2 regions of the Kosakonia sp. N21 genome follow, and region 2 is predicted to be linked to the other one. Evidence: predicted binding sites of a transcription regulator. Region 2 holds the regulator's gene; the other holds the start of a gene.

What was found. The regulator Fur, encoded in region 2, represses iron uptake genes when iron is present. The targets are predictions, from matches to a motif close to ATAATAATGAGAACNACTATCAA.
Region 1: the regulator Fur is predicted to act here: its motif matches at 3,689-3,711, upstream of ftnA (non-heme ferritin).

What each region holds. Positions count from the first base shown of each region.
Region 1 is NZ_JBOBHR010000004.1:42,296-49,920, forward strand. Features, by position in the region: gene ACQ3G7_RS10435 (hypothetical protein) at 612-812, shown strand; gene tyrP (tyrosine transporter TyrP) at 912-2,123, opposite strand; gene ACQ3G7_RS10445 (PM0253 family protein) at 2,362-2,703, shown strand; gene ACQ3G7_RS10450 (YecH family metal-binding protein) at 2,770-3,009, shown strand; gene ftnA (non-heme ferritin) at 3,049-3,546, opposite strand; gene yecR (YecR family lipoprotein) at 3,751-4,083, opposite strand; gene ACQ3G7_RS10465 (RpiB/LacA/LacB family sugar-phosphate isomerase) at 4,344-4,982, shown strand; gene ACQ3G7_RS10470 (MFS transporter) at 5,019-6,443, opposite strand; gene azuC (stress response protein AzuC) at 6,658-6,741, shown strand; gene ACQ3G7_RS10480 (DUF2766 family protein) at 6,863-7,114, shown strand; gene ACQ3G7_RS10485 (DJ-1 family glyoxalase III) at 7,247-7,625, shown strand, end outside.
Region 2 is NZ_JBOBHR010000002.1:120,636-128,260, reverse strand. Features, by position in the region: gene chiP (chitoporin ChiP) at 1-63, shown strand, start outside; gene ACQ3G7_RS04385 (beta-N-acetylhexosaminidase) at 109-2,763, shown strand; gene fur (ferric iron uptake transcriptional regulator) at 2,860-3,306, opposite strand; gene fldA (flavodoxin FldA) at 3,595-4,125, opposite strand; gene ybfE (LexA regulated protein) at 4,289-4,570, opposite strand; gene ybfF (esterase) at 4,706-5,479, opposite strand; gene seqA (replication initiation negative regulator SeqA) at 5,662-6,216, shown strand; gene pgm (phosphoglucomutase (alpha-D-glucose-1,6-bisphosphate-dependent)) at 6,242-7,625, shown strand, end outside.

The DNA.
Region 1 (7,625 bases), on a different contig from region 2:
AATCCCGCTGATGTTAAGTTGATGCGGATTATTAGGGGCTGTTATTGTGCCTCATAAATAGAAGCGAATTTTTAAATTCCTTCTCATTTTTCATCAACAGCAGGTCTTAATTAGCCAAATACGACCGGACTGAGTCATATTGCCGTGAGCGCATACACCGGTAGAATGGTTAAAGCTATAACCAAAGCTCGCTGTAACGTACTCAGTCCAGGCTTAAGGCAAGACCGTCTAACCGGTGTGGAGGCAGTCCAGACTATCTTCGGCTTTTCGTTCATGACAACCAGTCAACTCTGGTTTCTACACACATGGCCTGTGTAATTTATTGCGGGGTTAGGCTAGAGAAAAGAGTACCCTCGTTTCATCACTGTGAGGGTGTTCTTTATTAAGATAAGTTAATGTTGAAAATTAAGATAAATTAATGTTCGGCTGGGTTCAACATTAAGTTTTATTAACGTTGAGAAAAAATAGATTAATATTTTTTTGCTGCCTTATGTTTTTGTTGGTTTTTTTTGTGGAAATCTTTTGAAACAATGGATTGGCTAACATTACTGTTTATTATGTCGATAGACTCTATGTGTGCATGAGCACACGGTCTAACTGAGGAACTAAGAATGTCTGTTAACTCTATTGGAAGCAATTTGGCAAACACACACTACCAGGCAAATAGTGCGAGTGAAAAACGCGAGTCGAAAGCCCTTCCGGATAACGACCATGACTCTGACGATGCAGCAAAATCAATAAGTAAAGCGAGTTCCCCTTCTGTAAATTCCAGTGGAAATGTTGTCGGTAGTGTTGTGAACGTTAAAGTTTAATTTTTTAATAAAACCAGCTTCACTTGCGGACTTTATTTTTGTTCAGGAATAAAAAACGCGCGAGCCATAATATGCTCGCGCGTTTTATTATTCACCCCGTCAGCCTACTTCCGGCAGTAGTCCGGCAACGATGGAAAACTGGATGGCAATAATGGCGATACCCGCGGCAAAAATCAGGCACAGCGCGGGTCTACCGCCCAGCACGCGATATTCTCCCTGCGGATGATGTTTACGGCTTTGCCACGCCAGCATTGATGGCAGCAACAGCGCAAGCACAGAGAGCGCTACGCCAGCATAGCCCAGCGCCATTACAAACCCGCGGGGATAAAACAGAGCAAATGCCAGCGGTGGCAGGAAGGTGATCAGGCCGGTTTGCAGGCGACCGACAGCATTATTGCGACGCTGGAAAAGATCGGCGAGGTAGTCGAACAATCCCAGTGAGACCCCAAGGAACGATGTTGCCAGCGCCAGATCAGCAAACAGATGCACCGCCAACTCCACATGGGGAGAGGCGACAACCTCGCGTAACGCCTGCAACAGACCGTTCAAACCTGCCTGGCTGGCCAGCAGCCCGAGAAAGGTAGACGAATCAATGCTGCCGAGCGTGGCAAGTTGCCAAAAGATGTAAGCAACCAGCGGAATGGCGCTGCCTGTAATGAAGATCCCGCGCAGTTTTCGAATATTGCCGCCCATATAACTGACGATACTGGGCACGCTGCCGTGAAAACCAAACGAAGTGAAAATCACCGGCATAGCGGACAATGCCAGACCTTTTTCCAGCGGCAGGGTTAACAAATTGGCCTGATGCACATGCGGCATCAACAACGCCAGCATGACCACCAGGAAAATGATCTTCGCGCTGAACAGAAAACGGTTAAACAGATCGACCAGCGAGGTGCCAATGCAAACCACGCCTCCGGCAATAACGGTGAACATCAATACGCCAGCGACAGGAGAGAGCTGCAAATCGAACCATTGATTAAGGCTGGAGGCCAGTAATTCACCCGCGCCGCTAATATACGCCGCCGTAAGGGCATACATCAAAAACATCATGCTGAAGCCGGTAACCCACTGCCCGTAGCGACCCAGATAGCGCCGCGCCAGTGATCCAAGCCCGGTATCCGCCGGAACGTGCTGGTAAACTTCCAGCAACAGCAGCGCGGTGTAACACATCACTCCCCACAGCGTAAACAGCAAAACCAACGTAGTGGCAAACCCCACTCCCGCTGCCGCCAGCGGCATTGCTAACATTCCTGCGCCAATGGTGGTGCCGGCAACGATAAAAACACTCCCAAGTGTCCGATTTTTCACGCTTTCCTCTGCAATAAAACGCACTGCCAATTCAATATGCCGCGCAGAGTAAGGGAATTCAGTGATTTCGTCAAACGACCGTTACAATAGGTGTAATTATTTGTTTACGCATGCGGTTTTCGGTCATTTGCCTGGTGGAATCAGGGTGTTTGACTACTTCATCAGGGGAATAGGTTTGCGCGACAATTCGCAGTACTTTAAAAAATAATGATAAATTATCAAAAAAAAGAGGAAGCGGATGCAGAGCGTCAATCCCTTCACGGCAACGTGGTCGCGCAACGGAAATTTACTTTGCCATGGGCACTGGATCATTCGCTGGATGGACAAGCCGGTCGAATTGCCGGAATCGCGGCGAGAGAAAGATATGGGCACGTGGGCCATCTATTCCATTATCGATCCCGATGATGAGACATTTGCGCAGGGACTGGAAGAAGACGCGTGGATTATTGAAAATGTCGACTGGCTAACCGATCTGTTTTATGACCATGGCATCGCGCTGGAAACGGAAAATTACCGTTATTTTTATCAGGCGGTTAATAAGCAGGACTGGCGATGCACCAGCTGCGCCGGATGCATGTAAACCTGTTTTAGCGCAACATTCGTCCCTAATGTTGTGTTTATGATGCATCTTTTGCGAGGAGGATTTATGGCATCGGTTCACGGTCACGAAGTACTGAATATGATGATTGCATCGGGCGAGCACTATTCAAATGAGAGTCTGGCGGCGGCAATTATCACCCGCTTTGGCGCGGATACGCGTTTTCACACGTGCTCAGCCGAGGGAATGACAGCGGTGGAACTGGTTGCGTTTCTTGCATCCAAAGGAAAATTTGTTCCCGTTGACGATGGGTTTTCCACTCACAAAAGTAAAATCTGCAACCATTAATAAAGCGGGCGGTAAAGGGATACCTTACCGCCCATTTTATTAGTTCTGCGCGTCGAGAGTTGCCAGCTCTTTATCGACGAAATAAAGACCTTCACCGCTTTTACCAACCAGCGATAATTTATCGATCACCGATTTAAACAGTTTCTCTTCTTCGTGCTGCTCCGCCACGTACCATTGCAGGAAATTAAAGGTTGGGTAATCCTGCGAGGTCATCGCGACGTGGGCCAGTTCGTTAATTTTTTGCGTGATCAGTTGCTCGTGTTGATATGTCGCGTGGAACAGGACATCCAGCGAAGCATAGTCTGCCACCGGTGATTCAATAGCGTTAATACGCGGGAGACTTCCGGTATCCGTCAGGTAGTCGAACAGGCGCTGCATGTGGGTCATTTCTTCTTGTGCATGACGGCGCAGAAATGCGGCCGCGCCTTCAAAACTGTGGAAGCTGCACCATGCGCTCATTTGTTGATAGAGCAGGGAAGAAAACAGTTCCAGATTCATTTGTTCATTTAATTTTTCAATCATCTCTGCTTTTAACATGGTGCGCTCCAGGAAATAAATCATTGATATAAGAGCGGCCACTATAATTTGTTATTTAATTATTTGCAAAAGGTAAAATAAAAAATACATCTCTTAAAAAAGAGAATGAGAATAACACGCATTGCGGGGCAGTAATAAATAAATGAGAATTGTTTTGATTATTAATAAAAGAAAAAGCCAGCGTAGTGTCGCTGGCTCAGGAAATTACCAGGTGGGCGTTGTGTGATTAAAAGCCATGCCGCGACACTGGTATTGCAGCGTCACTGTTTTGTTCATGCAGGCAGAACCGCTGATCAGGCTACAGGTTTCTACCGGTTTGCCATAAAAGAAGGCGGTGGCGTACCCCATCTGCTGGCACTGTTTATTCGCCGTCCTTTGCGCGTTGTCTTGATCATAGGTCGCATTCTGCATCATCTGCTGGTCAAAGCTCAGACGCACCAGCCCACTGGTGGTATCCACTTCACTGATTTTCGCCTCTTTGGTGATGGTACAGCCACTGAGCAGTACCAGTGAGGCAACTAAAGCAATTGTTTTCATAAAATCGCCCTGATTCATTTTGGCATGATCTCATCTTATCGTGTTGATTTGGAGGCAATCGGTGGAATAGCCAGCGGAACTGCCGCTATTCATGGAAACGGATATGCGATCCGTTTGCAGGTGACCTCTACGGGACGGCAAAACTGTGAGCGGCATTTTGCTTTTTAAAACCATTTTTCATTAAATTTGAAAGTATGTTTGCCAGGTAGTAAGGTTTACTCAACCTTTGCTATCTGAAGCATGCTTACAGGAGATCAAAAATGAAAATTGCACTGATGATGGAAAACAGCCAGGCGGCGAAGAACGCCATCATTCTCAAAGAGCTGAAAACCGTTGCTGATGAGAAGGACTTCCCGGTATTCAACGTGGGCATGAGTGACGAAAATGACCATCATCTGACCTACATCCATCTGGGGATTATGGCCAGCATTCTGCTTAATTCTAAAGCGGTTGATTTTGTGGTGACCGGCTGCGGTACCGGGCAGGGTGCGCTGATGTCGCTGAATATTCATCCTGGTGTGGTGTGCGGCTACTGTATCGACCCGGCGGATGCGTTCCTGTTCGCGCAGATCAACAACGGTAACGCGCTGGCGCTGCCATTCGCCAAAGGCTTTGGCTGGGGAGCAGAACTCAATGTGCGCTTTATCTTTGAAAAAGCGTTCACTGGCCGTAAAGGTGAAGGCTATCCGCCAGAGCGTAAAGAGCCGCAGGTACGTAACGCTGGTATTCTGAATCAGGTTAAAGCCGCTGTGGTCAAAGAGAATTATCTTGATACCCTGCGCGCGATTGACCGTGAACTGGTGAAAACCGCCGTTTCGGGTGAACGCTTCCAGCAGTGCTTCTTTGAAAACTGCCAGAGCAAAGAGATCGAAGCGTTCGTTCGCGAAGTTCTCGCCTGATAATCAGCAGGCCGCAATGCACCATTGCGGCCTGTTTTACGCTGCTTTTTTCTGCGATACCGCGCTGCCTGCATTTTTTGTCAGCCGTAGCGTGTCCACCATCCCGACCAGGCAAATCAGTGCGATAAAGACGAACGCCAGTCGAAAACTGATCCCTTCAACCGCCGTAATATGCAACCACTGGCTGACGTACTCTCCAATGCGAATGCCAATCGCGCCAAGTGTAATGCCTAACCCTACGGCCAGTTGTGTGGCGGTGCTGAACAGCGTGTTGGCATAACTCATCTGCGATGCGGGCACATCCGCAAAGGCCAGCGTGCTGACGCCGGTAAACTGTACGGAACGGAAAACGCCGCCGAGATAGAGGATCACAAAGGTCAGCCATACAGGCGTATGCGACGTTAGTAATGCACAAGCCAGTAGCCCCAGCACATTCAACCCACCATTGATCAGCAGCAGCTTCTTAAAGCCCAGCCAGCGGATAAGCGGCGTTGTGGCGGGTTTGATACTGAGATTCCCGGCAAAGACCGCCAGCACCAGCAACCCGGCGTGAAAAGGATCCATTCCAAACCCTACCTGGAACAGCAGTGGTAACAAGAACGGTACCGCACTGATGGAGGCGCGGAACAGCGAGCCGCCATACATCGTTACCCGAAACGTGGCGACCGCCATCGCATCCAGACGAATCATTGGCCATTGGGCGCGCCGGAAATGACGCAATGTGAAGGCAAGCGTCACCGCACCCAGTGCCAGCAGACCCAGCGTTAACATGCCCTGAGGATGCTCGGAGCCTAAGGCTTCCATGGCATAGACCAGGCTCACCATTGCGATCGCCGTGGCGATAAAGCCTGGCAGATCGAACGGACGACGCTCCTCTTCGCGAATATTGGGGATAATACGCAGCGCCAGCGCAATGGCCAGTACGCCCAGCGGCACATTAATAAAGAAGATCCAGCGCCAGTCTGCATAGTGAGTAATAAACCCCCCTAACGGCGGGCCAATGATCGGTGCGACCAGTGCGGGCCAGGTCAGCGTGGCGATGGCCGTAATTAATTGATGTTTTGGCGTAGTGCGCAGTACGGCAAGCCGGCCAACGGGCACCATCAGCGCGCCGCCAATGCCCTGTAAGATACGCATTGACACAAACATATCGACGCTGGTAGACAACCCGCACAGCACCGATGCAACGGTGAAAATCAATAACGCCAGCGAGAACACATTGCGTGCGCCAAAGCGGTCTGCAATCCAGCCGCTGGCCGGGATCAGAACGGCAAGGGTTATCAGATACGCGCTAATACCAATATTCAGCGCCACCGCTTCCACGCCGAAGGTTTTTGCCATATCCGGCAGCGCGGTGGCTATCACCGTGCCGTCGATAAACTCCATAAAGAAAGCGCCGGCTACCAGTAGCGCAGCGGGAGAAAGACCTCCTGTCTTCCGCGAAAGGGTGCTTTCAGTCATTTATGTGTCTGCCATTTGCAAAAATATTTGATAATGCCAAAGAAGTTTTTAGCATCCTAACTGCAGGATTTATAATTGAATTTTTAACAAAGCTACTGCATATGTGTTTTTTGAAACGTGATTTCTATCACATATAGCTTGATTTCTGTGATGAAGGTCATATTATGTACGCATAGAGACGTAACACCTGCATAACAAATCGCCGGAGCAACAAATGAAACTGCGTAAAATTCTGAAGCACATGTTCGAAACCTATTGCAAAACCTTCAAAGACGTACCGCCAGGCGCTATGTTCTGATGATAAAAAAACCTGCTGAAGCAGGTTTTTTTATGCCCGCAATCCGCTACGCCTGACCAGCAAAACTACTTTTACCCGGCAATTCCCGGTACTATGACGCCCTTTATAAAAGGAGCTTCCTATGTCGCAAAATCTCTCGGTTGACCAGGAGCTGGTATCGGACGTTGTAGCCTGCCAGTTAGTGATCAAACAAATCCTTGATGTCATTGACGTTATCGCGCCGGTTGAAGTGCGTGAAAAAATGTCTAACCAGCTAAAAAATATTGATTTTTCCAATAATGCCGCCGCTGCCGACCCGGTTACGCGCCGCGCAATCCAGAAAGCCATTGCATTGATTGAGCTGAAGTTCACCCCGCAAGGCGAAGCCCACTGATTCATCACCCAACAATATCGCCATCATACGTGCTGACTGCCTGGGTTGTGACGAAACGAGGATTTTGAAACATCGTTTTGATCAACAATACCCTCCGTTTGGTTAACTAACCTTCAACGTGAGGAGTCAGAGATGAAAAAAGTGGCGGTGTTGTTGGCGCCCGGTTTTGAAGAAGCGGAAGCGATTATTACCATTGATATTTTACGCCGCCTGAATATTGAGGTGGAAACTCTGGCCTGTGCAGGATCCCGTGCGGTTGTCAGTTATCACGCGATTCCCATGGTCGCAGACAGCACACTTACTGAACGTATGGACGCGCTTTACGACGCTGTGGTATTGCCTGGCGGCCCGCAGGGCAGTGTGAACCTTGCCGCCAGTAAAGAGGTGGTGCTTTTTGTTGAGCGCCATGATGCGGCAGGCAAACTGATTTGCCCGATCTGCTCGGCCGCCGCCCGCGTGCTTGGCGGCAATGGTTTACTGAAAGGTCGCCGCTATGTGTGCTCAGGCGATC
Region 2 (7,625 bases):
AACATCTTCCAGGATGAGCGCGACGTGAAGTTTATGGTTATCGCCCCATTCACCATTTTTTGATGCGTTATTTGCCGGGGGAGCCCGGCAAAATACAAGGAATAAGTCATGAAAAACGTACGCTTAACGATACTGGCCAGTATGATACTGGGGATCCTAAGCAGCCCGGCGGCGCTGGCGAATCAACGTACTGTTGATGCCATCAGCCAGTTTCATCTTAACTACGCCATTACGGATAACCACGCGGCGCAGAATGGTGTGGATTGCGCCAAACTGGGCGCCGACTGGGCATCGTGTAACAAAGCCGTGGTCACCCTGACCAATAACGGCGCTGCGGTGACGGATAAAGACTGGGCGATCTATTTTCACAGCATCCGACAGATCCTCAACGTTGCGAATGATCAGTTTAAAGTCACCCATATTATGGGCGATCTGCACAAGCTGGAGCCAACGGAGAAATTCACCGGTTTTCCGGCAAAACAGTCGGTAGAGATCCCGATTATCAATGAGTACTGGCAGTTGTTTATTACCGATGTGATCCCGCGTTGGTACGTGGCCTCCAACGGGGCAACGGCAAAAGTGATTGCCAATACCGACACCGAAACGTTGTCGCAGTTTGTCAGCCCGCTGGGTGAGCAGTGGAAGCGCACGGCGGATGATAAAAACGTTCTGATGACGGCTGAAGCGCGCTTTGAGAAAAACAGTGATGTAAAAACGCTGAACCTGCAAACCCTGCGCGGGCAGATTGTCCCTACGCCGCAGGCGGTGAAAATCCACGGGCAGGATGTCGATCTGAGCAACGGTGTGAAGCTGGATCTCTCTGCGCTGAGTCGTGATGCGCAGGACGCGGTGAAAAGCCGTTTTGCGCTGCTGGGAGTGAAAGCGGGGAGCTATCCTGTTCGCAGCGTCATTGCGACCCGTGATTTCAACGACGACGAGGCGGTATCTGGCGCTTATACCTTGCATATTGGCGCGAAAGAAGCCGTAGTAACCGGTTACGATCAGGCCGGGGTGTTCTACGGTTTACAATCACTGCTGTCGCTGATCCCAACGACAGGTGCAATGAAAATTGCTGCGCTGGACGCCAAAGATGCGCCACGCTTTGATTACCGCGCAATTCAGTTGGATGTTGGTCGTAACTTCCACAGCAAGGACGCAGTACTGCGTCTGCTGGATCAGATGGCGGCCTACAAACTGAATAAATTCCACTTTCATCTCAGTGATGATGAAGGCTGGCGTATTGAGATCCCCGGCCTGCCGGAGCTGACCGATATTGGTAGCAAACGTTGCCACGATCTGAGCGAAAAAACCTGCCTGTTGCCGCAACTGGGTTCTGGCCCGGACAGCAACAACAACGGGAGCGGTTTCTTTACCCGCGCGGATTACATCGAGATCCTGAAGTATGCTAAAGCCCGGCAGATTGAGGTCATTCCGGAAATCGATATGCCGGCCCATGCGCGTGCGGCAGTTATCTCTATGGAAGCCCGTTACGATCGACTGATGAAAGAGGGCAACGAGCAGGCCGCGGCGCAGTTCCGTTTGCTGGATCCAACGGATACCTCCAACACCACCGGGGTACAGTTTTATAACCGTACCGGCTACCTTAACCCTTGCCTCGACTCGTCACGCAATTTTGTCGACAAAGTGATCGGTGAAATCCAGCAGATGCATAAAGAAGCGGGCCTGCCGCTGCAAACCTGGCATTTTGGCGGCGATGAGGCAAAAAATATTTACCTCGGCGTTGGCTACACCGATCAGAAGAACCCGGAGGCGGGCAAGGGCATCATCGATAAGAGCAAGCAGGACAAACCGTGGGCGAAGTCGCAGGCGTGTCAGGCGATGATCAAAGACGGAAAAGTGACGGATGTTGAGCATCTTTCCAGCTATTTTGGCGTTGAAGTCAGCAAACAGGTGAAAGCCCGCGGCATTAATACGATGCAGGCCTGGCAGGATGGTCTGAAAGATGCCAAAGACGCGTCGGTATTCGCCACCGATCATGTCAACGTTAACTTCTGGGACACGCTCTACTGGGGCGGTTTTGACTCGGTTAATGACTGGGCAAACAAAGGGTTCCGCGTCATCGTTTCCAACCCGGATTATGTCTATCTCGATTTCCCGTATGAAGTGAACCCGCAAGAGAGCGGCTATTACTGGGGCACGCGCTTTAGCGACGAACGTAAGATCTTCAGTTTCGCGCCGGACAATATGCCGCAAAACGCCGAAACCTCGGTCGACCGGGATGGCAACCCCTTTACCGCGAAGTCAGATAAACCGTGGCCTGGGGCGTATGGCCTCTCCGCACAGTTGTGGAGCGAAGTGGTACGCACTGATAACCAGATGGAGTATATGATCTATCCGCGTCTGGTTGCGGTGGCGGAGCGCGCATGGCATCGCGCGGCCTGGGAGCAGGACTACAAAGCCGGGCGTGAGTATAAAGGCGGTGAAACGCACATGGTCGATGTTCGTGCTCTGGATAAAGACTGGACGCGCTTTGCCAACGTGTTAGGCAGTCGCGAGCTGGCAAAACTGGATAAAGCGGGTATTCATTACCGCCTGCCGGTGCCGGGTGCTCGCGTGGTGGGCGGCGTGCTTGAAGCCAACACCAGCTTCCCTGGCATGGTGGTGGAGTACTCTACCGACGGCGGCAAACACTGGCAGCGTTATAACGATAGCGCCCGCCCGCAGGTGAGTGGGGACGTGCAGGTGCGCACCGCCAGCCCGGACGGAAAACGCGTGAGTCGTGTGGACAGTGTCAAAGCGTGATTGCTATGCAAGCCGGATAGGGCGCAGCCTGCTGCTGTTATCCGGCAACTAAAAAAAAAGCCAACCGTCAGGTTGGCTTTTGCATATCAGAATGGATTATTTCGCGTCGTGCGCGCTTTCATCTTCGCGGCAGTCACCTTCAGCGCAGTGGCCATACAGGTAGAGACTGTGGTTCGTCAGACGAATGCCGTGTTTGGCGGCGATTTCACGCTGACGCGCTTCAATAGAATCATCACTGAATTCGATCACTTTGCCGCAATCGAGGCAAATCAGGTGATCGTGGTGATGTTGCTGGGTCAGTTCAAAAACGGACTTGCCGCCTTCGAAGTTATGACGGGTCACAATGCCGGCGTCATCGAACTGGTTCAATACACGGTAAACCGTAGCCAGGCCGATCTCTTCGCCCATGTCGATCAGTCGCTTGTATAAATCTTCCGCACTGACATGATGGTTATCCGGCTCCTGAAGAACTTCCAGGATTTTTAACCGAGGAAGCGTGACTTTCAGGCCGGCCTTCTTTAATGCGGTATTGTTGTCAGTCATGCGGAATCTGTCCTGTTGCTATACGATTCACTTCCTTAGCGGAAGTTATAGGAATGCACCTGGGATAATGCGTCTCATTATAGAACTGCCATGCCTAAATGAAAACTGCAAGCCCTCAAGTAAAGTAAGCTTATAAAACGTGGTGTCGCCGACAAAGTCCCGTGCGGCAGCCCAAGTTTAGCAGGGCTTATTGTACAGTGATGAATAAAAAAGTTAAAAATTTGTAGCAATTATTTCCATCGCTTGTACCTATTAATACGGCGCAACCCACAGGCTGCGCCGTAAACATCAGGCATTAATGATGTCGTCCAGGTGCAGCTCTTCCGAAACCTGCTTAACCCATTTCTGCACGCGTTCTGCGGTCAGTTCCGGCTGACGATCTTCATCAATCGCCAGACCCACAAAGTGATCATCATCCACCAGGCCTTTAGACGCTTCAAAATGGTAGCCAGCAGTCGGCCAGTGGCCCACGATGGTGGCGCCGCGCGGTTCAATGATGTCGCGGATAGTCCCCAGCGCATCACAGAAATATTCTGCGTAATCTTCCTGGTCGCCACAGCCGAACAGGGCGACTAACTTACCGTTGAAATCCACTTCTTCCAGCGTCGGGAAAAAGTCATCCCAGTCGCACTGCGCTTCGCCATAATACCAGGTTGGGATGCCGAGCAGCAGAATGTCATAGCCTTCGAGATCTTCTTTGCTGCTCTTGGCAATGTCATGAACATCGGCAACGTCTTTACCAAGCTGTTTTTGAATCATTTTCGCGATATTTTCGGTGTTGCCGGTATCGCTGCCGAAGAAAATGCCTGTAATTGCCATGAGTAAAATAACCTCTTGAAACTTAATGAGATGGTGGTGGCGTTTAGCCCACAGATAAGGGCAATCATAGCAGAACAGGGAAGCGCGCGGAAACAGCTATCGCGCCGGACTGCACTCTATGACACACGAAAAAAGGCGTAAAAGCGGTGATTCGGAGGATTCGCTATCCGCGTAAGGCGTTGAGCTGGGCCAGCAGCATTTCTTCAATAAGCTCGCTACGGCTCATTTCACGGGCATCCGCCAGCTCGTTTAACGCATCTACCGCTTCAACATTCAGTTTCAATTCAACGCGTTTGAGCCCGCGAACTTTATCGCGTTTTAGCTGGTTACGTTTGTTGATGCGCAACTGTTCATCGCGCGCGAGCGGGTTGGTCTTGGGTCGTCCCGGACGACGCTCATTCGCGAACAGATCTAGTGTCGTACGGTCCGTTTGTTCTTTAGCCATGGTTTAAGCAGCATACTACGGGAAAGACAAGCAATCGGGACGTTGCCCCGGGCTGAATAGCGCGCCATCATACATCAGCGCAACGGGCGCGCCAACGACCGGGCGCGTTCAAACGACCGGTCGCCGTCTTTTTAATCAGTTTGCCTTTTCAGAGAGATAACGACGGATAGCGCGCATGACCGCTTCCGGTTTCTCTGCGTGCACCCAGTGGCCCGCTCCAGCTATCACATGCGCCCGCGCTTGCGGAAATTGCGCCAGCAGGGCGTCACGGTATGCTTCCGTCACATACGGCGAGTTACCGCCGCGCACGAACAGTGCAGGCTTATCCCATGCCGGGACATTTTCCCAACCAACGATGTGCGCATACTGATCCCACAATACCGGGACATTAAAGCGCCAGTCGCCGTCGACAAATGATTTCAGCAGAAACTGGATCACGCCTTCTTCTTTTATCTCTTCGCGCATTAGCGCGGCGGCTTGTTGGCGTGTGGCGGCGTGTGCGTGGCTCACGGCGTTGATGGCGGCGAAAATCTCATCGTGGCGGCGCACGTTGTAATCCACCGGCGCGATATCAATCGCCACCAGTTGGTCGATGCGCTCAGGTGCCAGCGCGGTGAGCGCCATGACGGCTTTACCGCCCATGGAGTGACCGATAAAGGTCGCTTTTCCGATGTCGTGGGCATCAAGCGTGTCCAGCAGATCCTGCGCCATCGCCGGGTAGTTCATCTCCGGCGAGCGGGGAGAAAGGCCGTGGTTGCGCATATCCACTTGCAGCACGTCGTGGTCCTGCGTCAGGTCGCGGGCAAGCACGCCGAGGTTGTCCAGACTGCCAAACAGGCCGTGAACAAGGACGACCGGAGAATTGTTGTGCGGTTGTTGCGCAGATTGCGCGCGCGTATTCAATTTCATGGCAAAGTTCTTTTTTTCACTCTATCGGGTTAGGTTATTATGTTGAACATTCTGCCGCCCTGCTGCAAGGTTCAGAATTACTCTGAGTTTTGCTGCGACCCTGGTTTGACGCTATCCGCTGTTGAGATTTCACTTTATAATCCCAACACTTGTATTCAGATAAGATACCGCACTGGATTAAGATGAAAACGATCGAAGTTGATGATGAGCTCTACTCCTATATCGCCAGCCACACGAAGCATATTGGCGAGAGCGCATCCGACATTTTACGGCGCATGCTGAAATTTTCCGCCGTGTCACAGTCACCACCTGCCGCTTCCCTCACGCCGGTAAAAGAGACGCGTACTGTCAGTACCGTTGACGGGGTTAAACCGGCGAACACCGCCAAAGACAAAGTTCGTGCCGTCCGCGAACTGCTGCTGTCTGATGAATACGCTGAGCAGAAAAAGGCCGTTAATCGTTTCCTGCTGGTGCTGTCTACACTCTATTCACTCGATGACAAAGGGTTTACGGAATCCACCGAGTCTCTGCACGGGCGCACGCGCGTATACTTTGCTGCGAATGAGCAAACGTTGTTGCAGAGCGGCAACCAGACCAAGCCGAAACAGGTGCCGAACACCCCTTACTGGGTCATCACCAACACCAATACGGGTCGTAAATGCAGCATGATCGAGCACATCATGCAGTCGATGCAGTTCCCTGCGGAATTGATTGAAAAAGTTTGCGGCACAATTTAAATCCTTGCATTGAAAGGACCAGGCAATGGCAAACCATCCACGTGCGGGGCAACCTGCACAACAGAGTGATTTGATTAACGTCGCTCAGCTTACTGCGCAGTACTATGTGCTGAAACCGGAAGTCGGTAATTCAGAACATGCGGTGAAATTCGGTACTTCCGGACACCGGGGCAGCGCAGGTCGCCACAGCTTTAACGAGCCGCATATTCTGGCTATCGCTCAGGCGATTGCGGAAGAGCGCGCTAAAAACGGAATTACCGGGCCGTGCTATGTGGGGAAAGACACGCACGCGCTGTCTGAACCGGCGTTTATCTCCGTGCTGGAAGTGCTGACAGCGAACGGCGTTGACGTCATCGTGCAGGAGAACAACGGCTTTACGCCAACGCCTGCGGTTTCTAACGCGATTCTGGTGCACAACAAAAACGGCGGCGCACAGGCTGATGGCATCGTGATTACGCCGTCGCATAACCCGCCGGAAGATGGCGGCATCAAATACAACCCACCCAATGGCGGCCCGGCGGATACCAACGTGACCAAAGTGGTTGAAGACCGCGCTAACGCTCTGCTGGCCGATAGCCTGAAAGGCGTTAAACGCATCACGCTGGATGCTGCGCTGGCCTCGGGCCACGTTGTTGAAAAAGATCTGGTGCAGCCGTTTATTGAAGGGCTGGCGGATATCGTCGATATGGCGGCTATCCAGAAAGCTGGTCTGAAACTTGGCGTCGATCCGCTCGGCGGTTCCGGTATTGAGTACTGGAAACGCATTGCAGAGCATTACAAGCTGGATCTGACTATTGTTAACGACCAGGTCGATCAGACTTTCCGCTTTATGCACCTCGATAAAGATGGCGTGATCCGCATGGATTGCTCCTCTGAGTCTGCGATGGCGGGTCTGCTGGCGCTGCGTGACAAATTCGATCTGGCCTTTGCTAACGATCCGGATTATGACCGTCACGGCATCGTGACCCCCGCGGGTCTGATGAATCCGAACCACTACCTGGCGGTGGCAATTAACTATCTGTTCCAGCATCGTCCGCAGTGGGGCAAAGACGTTGCCGTGGGTAAAACGCTGGTCTCTTCCGCGATGATTGACCGCGTGGTGAACGACCTGGGCCGTAAGCTGGTGGAAGTGCCGGTGGGCTTTAAATGGTTTGTTGACGGCCTGTTCGACGGCAGCTTTGGTTTCGGCGGCGAAGAGAGCGCAGGGGCTTCTTTCCTGCGTTTCGACGGTACGCCGTGGTCAACCGATAAAGACGGTATCATCATGTGTCTGCTGGCGGCGGAAATTACCGCTGTCACCGGGAAAAACCCGCAGCAACATTATGATGAACTGGCTGCACGCTTCGGTGCGCCGAGCTATAACCGTCTGGGCGCCAGCGCCACCTCCGCACAGAAAGCGGCACTCTCTA